2 linked regions of the Stappia indica genome follow. The protein of the gene in region 1 interacts with the protein of each later gene in a pairwise test. Links are inferred from orthologs where the notes say so. Each region holds a gene or a part of one and is shown on either strand. Other genes may lie near its edges. The genes, in order: cysK and cysE.

Region 1 (7,250 bases):
TGCGGCGGCGGTCGGTGACGTCGCGCAGGATGGTCTGGATCAACGGCTCGCCGCTGGCGCCGTCGCGCACCGGCACGTCGCGCCGGGCGAACCAGCGCTCGCCGCCGGAGGTCTCCATCCGGATGTCGCGGCTGGCCTCGTCTTCGGCCTTGCTGCCGTTCGCCTCCGGCAGGGCCGGGGCCCAGCCTTCCGGGAACAGCCGTTCGGCCGCATCGTTGGCATAGACGATCTCGCCGCCGGCGCGCCAGCGGGTGACCACGTCGCCGAGCGTGTCGAGCACGTCGCGCAGCCGGCCGTCGCTTTCCTTCAGCCGCCAGGCCTCGTCGCGCAGCTGTTCGTTCTCTGCTTGCAGCAGGTTGCGCTCGGAGGTCAGCGCGGCAAGGCGGGCGCTTGCCTGCGCCATTTCGCGCAGATGGGCGCCGCGCTGGGCCTGCAGCACGCCGCCGAGACCGATGGCGAGCCCGGCAAGCGCCAGCGCGCTGCCGGCCGCGGCAAGGCGCAGCGCCTCGGGCACCAGCCAGATGGTGAGCGCGGCGCCGGCCAGAAAACTGGCGGCGGCGACGCCAAGCGTCAGCAGCGAGGGGCCGGGAACGGCAGGCGTGCGCGGGGAAGCCTCCCCCGCACGGAGGCTGGCGTGCTCCGGCGCCGAGACCGCGCTGTCGCGGTGCTCCGTTCCGTCATGGCGTTTCGGGGCGGCCACCTGCTCTCCTCGTCAATCAGCGGGTTCGCGCAAGGCGCACGAACCCGCCTACTTTCGGCCGGAGAGATTGAGAAACCGTTGCGGCAAAAGGGTTTGCCGCGCGTCAATTGACGTGCCGTCTGTCGTAAGTTGGCGCGCAGACTACACTGCCGCCTGCAGGCCGGTGCGGGGCCCTAACGGGCCTTCAGCATTTTATTTCGCAACGCAGCCCGTTGCCAACCAACTCACATTTGGTGTGGCATCCGAAGAGTTTCTTGTCTGAGACCGCTTTTTGGCTGGCCCAACTCTGAATAAGTGTCTGAAGGTTTTCCGCGTCCTCGGTTGTGAGCGCGCTTTTTCGCATCACGCATCGGCCCGGTGCGTCACAGTTTCCCGTCGGTCGAGAAGATCGGCACTCGCATACTTTGTCAAACGCGCAGTCTGAGTCGCTCATGCAGGCCTGTGCAGAGCTCGGGAGCAGAAGGATGGCTGAACTTATTGCAGCTACAAGGAGAAGTTTCATCGAAAACTCCCTAGAAAAATGAATTTACAATATTTGCAATCACAGATAGTCGTTGTCAATAAAATATAAACCGTGACTTGTGCCTTCTGAGAAAAAGGCCGCCGTCATGGCGTATGGTTCGCCCTGTCAGCGGCCCTCGCGAGGGCCGCTGATACTCCCATGGCAGGCACAATTATGAGTCCACGACCTAGGCGGCTTCCGCCAGATCGTCCAGGATGCCGGCCGCCAGCTCGAAGGACCGGACCCGGGCGGCGTGGTCGTGGATCATGCCGGTGACGATCAGCTCGTCGGGCTGGTAGCGCTCGAGGATCGCGCTAAGGCCCCGCCGGACGGTGTCGGGCGAGCCGGTCGCCGACACGCTGAGGGCCTGGTCGACCTGCGCAAGGACGTGGGGCGGGATCTCGGCGGTCACGTCCTCGACCGGGGCGGGCAGCTTTCCCGGACGCCCTGTGCGCAGCCTTGCGAAGGACAGCACCTGCGATGAGCGCAGGTAGCGGGCCTCCGCATCCGTGTCGGCGACGAAGACGCCGGCGGCGACCATCACGTGCGGTTCGGCAAGCTGGTCCGAGGGGCGGAACGTGCTGCGATAGACCGTCAGCGCTTCCTCCAGCATCGCCGGGGCGAAATGCGAGGCGAAGGCGTAAGGAAGGCCGAAGGCCGCCGCAAGCTGCGCGCCGTAAAGGCTCGATCCGAGGATCCAGACCGGCACATGCGTGCCCTCGCCGGGAATGGCGCGCACGGGTCCGCCTTCCGACGGGTCGCCGAGATAGGCGATGAGGTCGACGACGTCCTGCGGGAAATTGTCCTCGCCGGCCATGTGCCGCCGCAGGGCCCGAGCCGTTGCCATGTCGGTGCCCGGCGCGCGGCCGAGGCCGAGGTCGATGCGGCCGGGAAACAGGGTTGCCAGCGTGCCGAACTGCTCGGCGATGACCAGCGGCGAGTGGTTGGGCAGCATGATGCCGCCCGCCCCGACGCGGATGGTCTTCGTCGCCGCCGCCACCTGGCCGATGACGACGGATGTTGCCGCGCTGGCGATGCCCGGCATGTTGTGGTGCTCGGCAAGCCAGTAGCGGTGATAGCCCGCCGCTTCCGCCTTGCGCGCCAGGTCGATGGTGTTGGCAAGCGCGTCGGCCGCGGTCCTGCCTTCCGGCACGGGGGCCAGATCGAGAAGGGAAAAATGTTTCATGAGGATCTCCGTTGGGTCCTCATTTAGGATGCGGCGGCCCGGCAGCCAAGGGTGAAGGGGGAGGCGGAAGGGCGCGCTCAGGCCGCCCGGCGCTCGAGACTGGCGCCGCGGTAGCTCAGCGCCTCGGCGAGATGCAGCCGCGAGACGGCGTCCGAGCCGTCGAGATCGGCCAGCGTGCGCGCCACTTTCAGCACCCGGTGATAGCCGCGCGCCGACAGCTGCAGCGCATCGGCCGCCGATTGCAGCAGGTCGAGGCCGGCGGCATCGGGGGCGGCGACCTGCTCGATCAGCCGCGCGCCGGTGGCCGCATTGGTGCGGGCGGCAACGCCGAGCGCGGCATAGCGCTCCGTCTGGCGCCGGCGGGCACGCGCCACCCGCTCGGCCACCGCGGCGGAGCTTTCGGCTTGCGCCGGGCGCAAGAGGTCTGAGGCGGCGACGGCCGGCACCTCGATCCGAAGGTCCAGCCGGTCGAGCAGCGGGCCGGACAGGCGCGCCTGGTATTCGGAGGCGCAGCGCTCGCCGCGCCGGCAGACGTGGCCCGGCTCGCCGGCATGGCCGCAGCGGCACGGGTTCATCGCCGCGATCAGCTGCACGCGCGAGGGGTAGCTGGTGCGGTGGTTGGCGCGCACGATGACCGTCTCGCCGCTTTCCAGCGGCTGGCGCAGCCCGTCGAGCACCTGCGGCTGGAACTCGGGCAGTTCATCAAGGAACAGCACGCCGTTATGGGCGAGCGACACCTCGCCCGGCCGGGCGCGGATGCCGCCGCCGACGAGCGCTGCCATCGAGGCGGAATGATGCGGCGCGCGAAAAGGGCGGCGCTCGCTGAGCTTGCCGTCGGCAAGCTCGCCGGCGATGGAGGCGATCATGGAGACTTCCAGCAGCTCGCGCGGGCTGAGCGGCGGCAGGATCGAGGGCAGGCGGGTCGCCAGCATCGACTTGCCGGCGCCCGGCGGGCCGATCATCAAGAGGTTGTGGCCGCCGGCCGCGGCGATCTCCAGCGCCCGCTTGGCGCTTTCCTGGCCGCGCACCTCGGAAAGGTCGGGCAGGACGGACGGGTTGGCGCTGAGCTTCGGCTGCGGCCGGGAGAGGATCTGCGTGCCCTTGAAATGGTTGGCGAGCTGGATCAGCGAGACGGGCGCCAGGATCTCCATCTCCGGATCGGCCCAGGCCGCTTCCGGGCCGCAAGGCGCAGGGCAGATCAAGCCGCGGGCGAGCGTGTTGGCGCCGATGGCCGCCGGCAGCACGCCGGCGACGGCGGAAATCGTGCCGTCCAGCGCCAGCTCGCCGAGCACCACGTAGCGCTCCAGCTCGGCGGCGGGCAGCGCCCCCATCGCCGCTATCAGGGCAAGGGCGATGGGCAGGTCGAAATGCGAGCCCTCCTTGGGAAGGTCGGCCGGCGCAAGGTTGACCGTGACGCGCTTGGCCGGCAGCGACAGGCCGGAGGCGATCAGCGCCGAGCGGACCCGCTCGCGGCTTTCGCCCACCGCCTTGTCCGGCAGGCCGACGATGGTGAAGGCGACCTGGCCAGGGCCGATCTGCACCTGCACGTCGACAGGTTGCGCCTCTATGCCCTGGAACGCGACCGTGGTGACCCGCGAGACCATTGACCGCCCCCCTCGCTCTATGACTTTGCGCGAAATTGCTGCAATCCCAACAGGCTGCAACCTAGCGCAACCGCAAGTCGGTCACAACCACGGCGAGGAGAATGCTTGACACTAATGATATTGTTATCAGGATAGTAAATATCGATTTTAAATTCTGCTTTGGGTCTCATCCTGGCGTGGGTGTCGAAGAGTAATTTGATGAAACAAGTAGATGGGATTAATCCAGGATATATTGCGTATATTGACGAAGCTGGTGATCCTGGGTTGAGGCGAGTTAGGCCTATTGATCCTATTGGCGGCACGGAATGGATGATTCTTTCTGCGGTTTTAATCCAAGCAGAGAATGAAGCGAACATTTTATCTTGGCACAACGAATTAGTAGAAGATTTGAATATCAGGCAGAGAAAGGACATACATTTCAGGGATTTATCTTATCCCAAAAAGGATAAGGTATGCTTGGCTTTGTCAGGTTATCCTGTGAGGATTTTTGTTGTAGCATCCAACAAAAAGAATATGAGGCAATATAGAAATCATCGAGCGGAAAAAATCCCGTCAAACCAGTGGTTCTATAATTGGCTTGTTCGGATTCTAGTAGAAAGAATTACACATTATGTAGAGCGGCATTCTGTTAAAAATTTTGGAAAACCACGACATGTAACGTTTGAGTTCTCTGAGAGAGGCGGTCATTCTTATGACCAAACGGCGGCATATCACGCACTCTTAGCGCAACAGGCCAAAGGGTCTGGTCCGTTGCTAGACAAGTGGGTACCTAAATGGAATGTGATGGACTGGCGCTTAGTTAAAGCTTACCCGCATAAAACACGGGTAGGACTTCAATTTGCAGATATCGTCGCTAGTGCTTTTTTCGCTGCTGTGGACAACCTTGATAGTGGTCCTTGTGAAGCACGATTTGCTAAGGCGCTTAGGCCCCGCGTCGCTTCCTTAGATAATCGCCATGCGGACTATGGATTGGTACTGCAGCCGACGCCGCCCACTCGCGGAAGGCTAACTAACGACCAGCAAGAGATATTCCGCTACTACGGGTATCAATTCTAATAGCGGTAGAGCCCGCTCCTCATTTTCGTCTGCGGCGATAGGCTACCGTCTAGTGGCAACCGTGCGCAGATAAGATTGCTAGGCGTTGATTTTGATCAGCCTTGCAGTCGAGGGATGCGGCGCATCTACCATATTTATTATCTCATCAATCTCAGCATAAGTCAAATTGAATCAATAGGTTATCTGAGTTCTCTTTAAGTGGTTGAATTACGATTCTTTTTTGTTCTCATAACTTCTCAGAGGCGGTTGGCGATGTCAGATCAGGCGACGCTTTGTCCTCCGCGCGTAAACGAAAACGGCGGAGCCCTGAGGGCCCCGCCGCTGATGATCAAAAGGTCCGCAAGAGGCGCGGGAGCTCAGTCCAGCCCCTCGAACAGCGCCGTCGACAGGTAGCGCTCGGCGAAGGAGGGGATGATCACGACGATGCGCTTGCCCTTCATCTCTGCCCGCGCGCCGACCTTCAGCGCGGCCGCGAGCGCGGCGCCGGAGGAAATGCCGACCGGCAGGCCCTCGATCCGCGCGACCTTGCGCGCCATCTCGAATGCCTCGTCGTTGCTCACCGTGACGACTTCGTCATAGACCGACTTGTCGAGCACGCCCGGCACGAAGCCGGCGCCGATGCCCTGGATCTTGTGCGGGCCGGGATTGCCGCCGGACAGGACCGGGCTGTCGGTCGGCTCGACCGCGACCACATGCAGGCCGGGCTTGCGCTCCTTCAGCACCGAGCCGACGCCGGTGATCGTGCCGCCGGTGCCGATGCCGGAGACGAAGACGTCGACCGTGCCGTCCGTGTCGTTCCAGATCTCCTCGGCGGTGGTGCGGCGGTGGATCTCCGGGTTGGCCGGGTTCTCGAACTGCTGCGGCATCACCGCGCCGTCGATCTCCTGGATCAGCTCCTCGGCGCGGGCGATGGCGCCCTTCATGCCCTTGGGGCCTTCGGTCAGCTCCAGCTCGGCGCCGAGCAGCTTCAGCATCTTGCGGCGCTCGATCGACATGGTCTCCGGCATCACCAGGATCAGGCGGTAGCCCTTGGCGGCGGCGACGAAGGCAAGCGCAATGCCGGTATTGCCGGAGGTCGGCTCGACGAGGGTGGTCTTGCCGGGGACGATCTTGCCGTCGGCCTCCAGCGCCTCGATCATCGACACGCCGATGCGGTCCTTGACGCTGGAGATCGGGTTGAAGAATTCGAGCTTGGCGAGGATCTCCGCCTCGACGCCGGCCTCGCGCGCCAGCCGGTCGAGTCGGACGAGCGGCGTGTCGCCGATGGTTTCGGTGATGGAGGCGTAGATGCGGCCGCGGCCGGGCTTGTTGGCGCTCATTGCGGACTCCCTTGTTCTCGCCGGATCGCGGATGCCCGGCACGTCGTTCTGCCCCCAATCTAGGCACGCAGTATGGCGCTGACGAGACCCTGCCGTCGCTGCAAGCCGCGCGCACATGGAACAGGATTCCGAAAATAGGCGAAATCTTAGAAAATGATACTCGCAAGCGGCGTCAATGATGCCCGGTCGAGCCGAACCCGCCCTCGCCGCGCCGGGTCTCGTCGAGCTCGTTGACCTCGATCAGCTCGGCCCGCGCCACCGGCGCCACCACCATCTGAGCGATGCGGCTGCCGCGCTCCACGGTGAAGGGCTCGTCGCCGAGATTGATCAGGATCACCTTCACCTCGCCGCGATAGTCCGGGTCGATGGTGCCCGGCGTGTTGAGCACGGTGACGCCGTGGCGCGCGGCAAGGCCGGAGCGCGGGCGCACCTGCGCCTCCGTATGCGGCGGCAGGGCGATGGCGATGCCGGTCGGCACCAGCGCGCGGGCGCCCGGCGCGATCACCAGCGGCGCCTCGACGGCGGCGAGAAGATCCATGCCGGCGGCCTCCTCGCTCTGGTAGGAGGGCAGCGGCAGGTCGAGGCCATGGGCAAGGCGGCGCACGCGCAGGGGAAGGGTCATGGGCTGGGATCCGTGTGTGAAATCGGGAAACATTGGCGATAAGGGGGCGATAAGGGACTGAAGGCAGGCTTGCAGAACGGCGGCTGCCTCACGCCGGGCCGCCTGACGCAGGTCCAAGGGTCGCGGCGAGCCGGCGGGCGATCTCGGCGACCAGCCGGCGCGCCACCTCGTCCTTGGTCAAGGTCGGCCAGTCGGCGACGCCGTCATGGCCGACCAGCCGCACGGTGTTGGCATCGCCCCCCATGACGCCGGTTTCCGGCG
Region 2 (7,352 bases), 1.8 Mb from region 1 along the record:
TCGGCGGGCTGGGCTACGGCATGATCACCGGCGTCGGCGATCCCGAACCGATCGCCGCCGGACTTGAGGCGGAGAAGCTCTCGGATGTCACGGACCGCGGAGCGCGTGCTTTCCGGGCCTTTGCCGAGCAGACCAATTCCGACCGTCTCGCGCTCGCCGCCTGCATGCGCTCCTCGCGGCAGAAGATCGGCGAGGACGAGGTCTCCCGCATCACCCAGCCGGTTCTGGTTGCCGTCGGGACCAAGGACGAGATCGCCGGTTCGCCGGAGAAGCTCGCCCGGCTGATGCCAAGGGCGAGGGTGCTGGAGATCCCCGGCCGAGACCACATGATCGCGGTGGGCGACAAGGTCTACAAGGCGGGCGTGATCGACTTCCTGGAGAGCCTGGCGCGGGAGGGGGTTGCGTGAGCCGCGAAACCGTCACGCTGACCGGGGCGGAGAACAACCGTCTGGTCGCCGATGTGCATGGCGCCGGCGGGCAGCCCGTGCTGCTGCTGCATGGCGGGGGACAGACGCGCCATGCCTGGGAGGGGACCGGCGAGCGGTTGGCCGCGCGCGGTCTTGCCGCCTGGTGCCTCGACCAGCGTGGCCACGGCGACAGCGACTGGGTCGACAGCGGCGCCTACGAGTTCCGCGACTTCGGCCGCGACGTGGTGGCGGTGTCGGACCAGATCGCCGAGCGCTCGGGCGCGCGGCCCATCGGCATCGGCGCCTCGCTCGGCGGCATGGCGAGCCTGCTGGCCGAGGGGGCGTTCCAGCCCGGCACGCTGTCGGCGCTGGTGCTGGTCGATGTGACGCCGCGGATGGATCCGGCAGGCGTGCACAAGGTGATCTCCTTCATGGCCGACCGGGCGGAGGCAGGCTTCGGCACGGTGGAGGAGGCGGCCGATGCCATCGCCCGCTACCTGCCGCATCGCAAGCGCCCGGAGCGGCTCGACGGGCTGGCCAAGAACCTGCGTCTTCACGACGACGGGCGCTATCGCTGGCACTGGGACCCGCGCTTCCTAGGCGACAGGCGCGGCCGGCCGGTCGAGCCTGGCGAGGGGATCGAGGAACGCGTCGAGGACGAACTCGTGCGCGCGGCGCAGGCGCTGAAGGTGCCCGTCCTGCTGGTGCGCGGCGCGCGCTCGGAACTGGTCACCGAAGCGCAGGTGGACGAGTTCCTGACCATGGTTCCGCATGCCGAGTACACCGATGTCGCAGGGGCCGGCCATATGGTCGCCGGCGACCGCAACGACGCCTTCGCGGGCGCGGTGGTTACCTTCCTCGACCGGTTGCGCGCCGCCTGAGCAGGTCAGTCGCCCACGGCTTTTGAAACGATCTTTCCAGCGTCTGAGCCGGCGTGCCGGGTGCCTTTGAGGTGCCCGGAGCGCTGCCGTGCGCGTGGCGGTCGGGGCATGCTCTCGCGCGCTCCGAGCGGCCGCGGTTCTCACCTGCCGATTCAAGTTGGCGTGTTGGGATGGCCTTCGGGCTTTCTCAATGAGTACAAAGGCTTGTATGGTTAATTGAAAGTTAATGCAGAAAATGGGTTCACTCAAAAGCATAGCTTGAGGATTTTTCCTCAAGCTGCTGATTGGGAATGAATTTTCAGTCTGTCTTAAAGTGGTGCGTCAGCTTTCTGCTGAGGATCCGATTTAAGGTCTTCGCAGGCAGAATCAAGCTGGATCGAGCGCCAGAGAATCATCCCGGATTCCGCCGGTCAAGTGGCCGGTCCGCAAAGTCGGTGGGTGCTCGGCTCTTTTTCGACGCTGCAAGGAGTCGGTTAACAAAATGACTCTGCGTCGCCCGCCGTTGCCCTTCGCGCGGCGGGATTGCTCTGACGAAGGCGGGTATCGCGCGTCATGGTTAACCGCCGGTGAATTCCGGCGCCCGCTTCTCCATGAAGGCGGTTCGCCCTTCCACGAAATCGCGGCTGTCGAAGCAGGCATCGGCCAGCGCCTGGCAGGCATCGAGGTCCTCGCCCGACAGGCGCGCGGTGAGCGCGTCGATGCCGACGCGGGCCGCGCGAAGGGTGAGGGGCGCACCGGACGCGATCTCGCCGGCAAGGCGCCGTGCCTCTGCCTCCAGGGTGCCTGCGGAGGCGACGATGTCGAGGAAGCCGAACCGCTCGGCCTCCTGTACGCCGATGCGCCGCGCCGTAATGAACAGGAGCTTGGCGCGCGAGGGGCCGAGCAGGCGCACGACATCGGCAATCGCCGTCGGCGGGTAGCCGACGCCGAGCCGCGCCGCGGGAATGCCGAAGCTGGCGCCGTCCTCGGCGATGCGCAGGTCGCAGGCGGCCGCAAGCCCGAAGCCGCCGCCGAGACAGAAGCCGCGGATCATCGCCAGGGTCGGCAAGGGTGCATTGCGCAAGGCATCGAAGGCGGCGGCGTTCGAGGCCTCGTAGGCGCGGGCCGAGGCCGCGTCCTTGCGCAAGGTGGCGAACTCGGAAATGTCGGCGCCGGCGATGAAGGTCTCCTCGCCGGCGCCGCGCAGCACGATGACGCGCACGCCGGGGGCTGCGGCAAGCTCTGCGACCGCCTGCGGGATGGCCTGCCACATGGCGAGCGTGATGGCGTTCTTGCGGGCGGGGTTGTCCACCTCCAGCCAGCCGATGCGACCCTCGATCCGGGTGGCGATACGGGCGGGGCGGGTGTCGGCGGGACTGTCGGTCATGTCGGGTCCGAAGCTTCGAGAAGGGGCGGGTTGCGCATGGTTATCGCAAGGTGCGGCGACACAGTCCATTCGAGGAGGGCGTTGGATGCGTGCCAGAGAGCATGCCGTGTACCCAGAGCAGCGTGAAATGACCGTTACGGCAAGCTTGACCTATGGCCTTGCCTGCACACATCGCAGTAGGATGGCACCAACGACCTGTGCTTGAAGGGAGCCTGTCCTGCCCGTCCGGCGGGGGCTCCATAAGGAGGCGGACATGCCGCAAACCAACCCCCTTGCCGAGGCGCCGGCCCTGCCGCGCCACGATCCCGTGTGGAGCCAGCTCCGCGAAGAGGCCGAAGCGATGGTGCGCTGCGAGCCGGCGCTGGCATCCTTCGCCTACGAGACCGTGCTCAACCATGACCGGCTGGAAGAGGCCGTCGTCCACCGCCTGGCCGACCGGCTCGGTCATGTGGTGGTCTCGCCCTCGCTGATCCGCCAGACCTACCTGGAGGCGCTGCAGGATTCCCGTGCGCTGGCCGAGGCCTTCCGCGTCGACCTGGTTGCCGTCTACGACCGCGATCCGGCCTGCACCCGGCTGCTCGAGCCGCTGCTCTACTTCAAGGGGTTCCACGCCCTGCAGACGCATCGTCTGGCCAACTGGCTCTGGAAGCGCGGGCGCAAGGACTTCGCGCTCTACCTGCAGAGCCGATGCTCGGAAGCCTTCCAGGTGGACATCCATCCGGCCGTCCCGGTCGGTGTCGGCGTCTTCGTCGACCATGCCACCGGCATCGTCGTGGGCGCCACGGCACAGATCGGCGATAATGTCTCGATCCTGCAGAACGTGACGCTGGGCGGCACGGGCAAGGAGGAGGGCGACCGCCATCCGAAGATCCGAAATGGCGTGCTGCTCGGCGCCGGTGCCAAGGTGCTGGGCAATATCGAGATCGGCCATTGCTCGAAGGTGGCATCCGGCTCGGTGGTGCTGATGGACGTGCCGCCGAACTCTACGGTTGCCGGCGTGCCGGCACGGGTGGTGGGGGCGGCCGGCTGCGCCGAACCGTCGCGCACCATGGACCAGCTTCTTTCGGCGGACAGCGAGAAGGGCTGACGCTGCCGAGGCGGGACGCTTCAGGCCGCGCGAAAGCAGGGCGCGCCGCCCCCAACTGGGGGAAAGGCGCGCTTTTTTCTTGGTTCGAGCGGCCGAATGTGTAGGTTCGGGCGCATTCCGGCATGGCCGGCAACCCGTTTGGGCGCGGATGCACTGTCCGACGCCCCAGAAAGGAGCCTTTCGTGAAGCCAGACGAGATCCGCAAGCTCGAGGCCTACCTCCAGAAGAAGTTCGAGCTTCCGAAGCTTGTCGTCCGTGCGCGCCCGAAGAAGGACGATTCCGCCGAGGTCTATATCGGCGAGGAGTTCATCGGCGTGATCTATCGCGACGACGACGATGACGACGACCTGAGCTGGAACTTCCAGATGGCGATCCTGTCGTACGATCTCGACGAAGCCTGAGCCGGACGGCACGTATAACCACCGGGCTCCGGCATCCGGCCGGGGCTTGAAGAAAACGGGCGCACCGCTTGGCGGGCGCCCGTTTTTCGTATCGGCAGCAAGGATGCGCTTCAGGAGGTGGGGCCGGGCGACAGGCCGGCGACCAGGGCTGCGATGCCGTCATCCAGCTTCTGCCAATGCTCCAGCTGGGCCTGGCGGAAGCGGTAGGTGGCGAAGAGGCCGTGGCCGAGGCGGATGCTGCGCTCGCAGGTGGCGGCCAGCGCCTTGTCCCGCGGCGTGAAGCAGCGGGCGGCAAAGAGGCGGCCCGCGTCGGCGCGATGCGCGACGAAATCGGTGCCGCTGGCCGGATCGCCGGGCAGGGGCAGAAGGGCAAGGCCTGCCGGACCGGGCAGGGGATCGCCCGCGGCGAGCGACAGCCAGACCTGGGTCAGGCGTTCGCTTGTGTCCATGATGTCGGCCGTCAGCGTCGGCTCCAGTGCCACGAGAATGACAGCGGACGTATCGCTCGGGTCGGCGAAGGCGCGGGCGTTGAGCTCGCTGTAGCCGTCCATGGAAGGCCAAAGGACCGCCAGGCTCAGCCGGTCGACAGGGCCGCCGGCAATCCGCTCCTCGACCCTGCGCATCATGTTGGCCGGCACTTTCAGCACGGTGGCGCCTAGGGTGACGGGAACGCGTTCGCGGCTGTCGCTCCACCCCGTGGGGCCGCGGGTATAGGTCAGCCAGCTGCCGACCGTGTGGGCCACCAGCGCGGTGCCGGCGAGGGCCAGCGCAAAGACCATCGATGTGAAGTGGCGGGCCTCGATGCCCGTTCCGCCGGGAAGGGTGAGCGGCATCATCCGCGGGCTCCCGTTGCCGCCCGCAAGGGCGCGCCGGGGCAGGGCAGGGCGCCCGTCGGGCTGTCCCGATGCGGGACGGGTGTCCCGATCTGTGCCGGGACGCGGGGCGCTCCGTTCGCCATCTTTATGGTTACCAGTCCGTTAATGGGGCCGCGCAAACGGCATGCTATTTGCTGGAAGGAAACCCGAGTTTCCGGTTAAGGTCCCAGAGAATTGGTTAACGAGGGGTTAACGGCATCATGAGTGAACTGGCACTGGCGGCCTATCTCGGCTGCGCGGGCTTCGTCATTTCGGGAATTGTCGGCAGTTTCTATCAGCTTGTGACGGGAGAACCCCTGCGGTTTGCCATCTCGGTAGAGACCTGGATAAAGGGGCTCATGTCCTGCGTGCTGTGCGTCTTCGCGGGCCCCTTCATCATCATGCGTAACGCGATTCGCGGCCGCAGGATCGAACAGCGGCCGCTCGGATGGCTGGTTGCGTCCTCCACGATCGCGGGAATGTGGAGCCTTTGCTCCGGCATCATGGTCGTGCATGCTGCGTTGACCGTCCTTCTGTAAGGCGCAGCGCCTGCCGGGTGCTGCCCCTTGCTGCCTTGATCCCTCCTCCTGTCCCGCATGACAGCCCCGCCGGAGTTTCAGATGCCGCTTTACCGCCTCGACGATCACAGCCCCGTCACGCCCGAGCCCGGAACCTATTGGGTCGCCCCGGATGCGGCGGTGATCGGGCGTATCGTCCTGATGCGAGGAGCCAGCGTCTGGTTCGGCGCGGTGCTGCGCGGCGACAATGAAACGATCACCGTGGGCGAGGGCTCCAATGTGCAGGACGGTTGCGTGCTGCATACGGACATGGGCTTTCCGCTGGACATCGGCCGGGGCTGCACGATCGGACACAAGGCGATCCTGCATGGCTGCAGCATCGGCGACAACACGCTGGTGGGCATGGGCGCGACCGTGCTGAACGGCGCCCGCATCGGCCGCAATTGCATCATCGGCGCCAACGCGTTGATCGCCGAGGGCAAGGAGATCCCGGACAATTCGCTGGTGGTCGGCATGCCGGGGCGTGTGGTGCGACAGCTCGACGAGGCCGCCGAGGCGCGCAACGCCGCCTCTGCCGAAGGCTATGTCGGCAAGTGGCGCCGCTATATCGCCGGCCTGTCGCCGGTTGCCGAGAGCTGAGCAAAAAAAAGGCCGGCCTCCGCATCAGCGGAGACCGGCCGGCAACCCGACCCCGGGGTATGGGGGAGGGGGATGGGCCTGGTTGCCATCAGTGACGGCGCAATGCTTCGTGTATTGCCAACCCGCGCGGGTGGCGGGTTTTCGGTCCCGCCGACCAGGCGTCAGTTTCCGATGCTGGCCAGCGTGCTGGTCCGCAGGTCGGAGATGGCGGCCCACTTCGCCGGATGCGACACCGACTGCCGCTTCACGAACCGATAAGGGGCCGAATACCAGGGCAGAACGGCCTCGATCTGGTTGTCGAGGATGACGTCGCCCTGATCGGTGCGGACCGTGAGAACGGCATGGCCCGCGTTGTTGGTGTCCTTGACGACGGTGATCAGCAGGGCGCTGGCCGGCCAGCCCCGGTTCAGGAGCACGCGCTTCTTCTCCAGCACGTATTCCTCGCAATCGCCGGAACCGTCGACCGGATAGGTCCAATATTCCTCGACGCCGAAAAGCTCGATGTCGGTCACCGGACGGATGCGATCATTCACTTCCGTATTGATGGCGATGAGCTCGTTCCAACGCTCGCGGTCGAGCTTGACGACCACGGCGCCCTTGCCGTCCGGTTCGCACTCCGCAGGATTTTCCTGACAGAAGCCGACATGGCCGACAGGGGCCTTCGCCGTTGTGCCGGTTTCCATGAAGCGCCCGGCCTGTGCATTGGCCTGGCTTGCGCCGGCCGCGATCAGCGCCAGTGCGAGAAGAGTATACTTCAGAGGTTTTGCGTTCATTGTCATGTCTTCGCCCTCCCCAAGGCTGACTAGACAATGGCACGCTCGTTTTTATTTGCATCTAAGGTCGATATCGGAAGTTTATTTGAAATATAAGAGATTTATACGATAATTTATACTTGTTTTGATTAAAATTGTAGGGATCGAACGTCCCCGGGGAAGGGCCGTGAAACGGGCGCGAAAACGCCTTTCCCCGCAAGCGCATGGGCGAGTGCGGGTCGGCAAAGCGAGCGATCGGAAGAGGGGAGAGAACGGCGCGAAAACGCGATCAGGCCCGCACGGACATGGCGTCCGGGCGAGCCTGTGCTGCGGTCTCTAGGCCGTCAGGATCAGGAAATGTGCTTCTCGAGCAGGTCGCGGTTCTGGATGTTCGCGAACTCGACGGCGATGCCGTCCTCGGTGTGGCGCACCACGCGGGCGCGCATC

Evidence for each region.
Region 2: the proteins of cysK (region 1) and cysE interact in binary tests that used the Escherichia coli proteins (3 or more experiments, as listed by UniProt). The link is inferred for Stappia indica from one-to-one orthologs.

The regions. Positions count from the first base shown.
Region 1 is NZ_CP046908.1:2,950,131-2,957,380, forward strand. What follows is about bases 4,387-7,250. They hold cysK (cysteine synthase A), read right to left. Parts: upstream 6,368-7,250; coding sequence 5,405-6,367; downstream 4,387-5,404. Other genes in these bases: GH266_RS13895 (DUF3800 domain-containing protein), read left to right, coding at 4,387-5,048; dut (dUTP diphosphatase), read right to left, coding at 6,540-6,989; coaBC (bifunctional phosphopantothenoylcysteine decarboxylase/phosphopantothenate--cysteine ligase CoaBC), read right to left, coding at 7,078-7,250. Also shown: GH266_RS13880 (ATP-binding protein), read right to left, coding at 1-700; GH266_RS13885 (LLM class flavin-dependent oxidoreductase), read right to left, coding at 1,390-2,388; GH266_RS13890 (YifB family Mg chelatase-like AAA ATPase), read right to left, coding at 2,466-3,992; more of GH266_RS13895, read left to right, coding at 4,191-4,386.
Region 2 is NZ_CP046908.1:1,111,896-1,119,247, reverse strand. The notes cover bases 1,859-4,824. They hold cysE (serine O-acetyltransferase), read left to right. Parts: upstream 1,859-2,907; coding sequence 2,908-3,741; downstream 3,742-4,824. Other genes in these bases: GH266_RS05350 (hypothetical protein), read right to left, coding at 4,253-4,824; GH266_RS05355 (DUF3126 family protein), read left to right, coding at 3,924-4,142; GH266_RS05365 (enoyl-CoA hydratase), read right to left, coding at 1,859-2,654. Also shown: GH266_RS05375 (alpha/beta fold hydrolase), read left to right, coding at 1-407; GH266_RS05370 (alpha/beta fold hydrolase), read left to right, coding at 404-1,288; more of GH266_RS05365, read right to left, coding at 1,845-1,858; more of GH266_RS05350, read right to left, coding at 4,825-4,978; GH266_RS05345 (DUF6949 family protein), read left to right, coding at 5,218-5,535; GH266_RS05340 (gamma carbonic anhydrase family protein), read left to right, coding at 5,617-6,153; GH266_RS05335 (transglutaminase-like cysteine peptidase), read right to left, coding at 6,315-6,932; GH266_RS05330 (PilZ domain-containing protein), read right to left, coding at 7,256-7,352.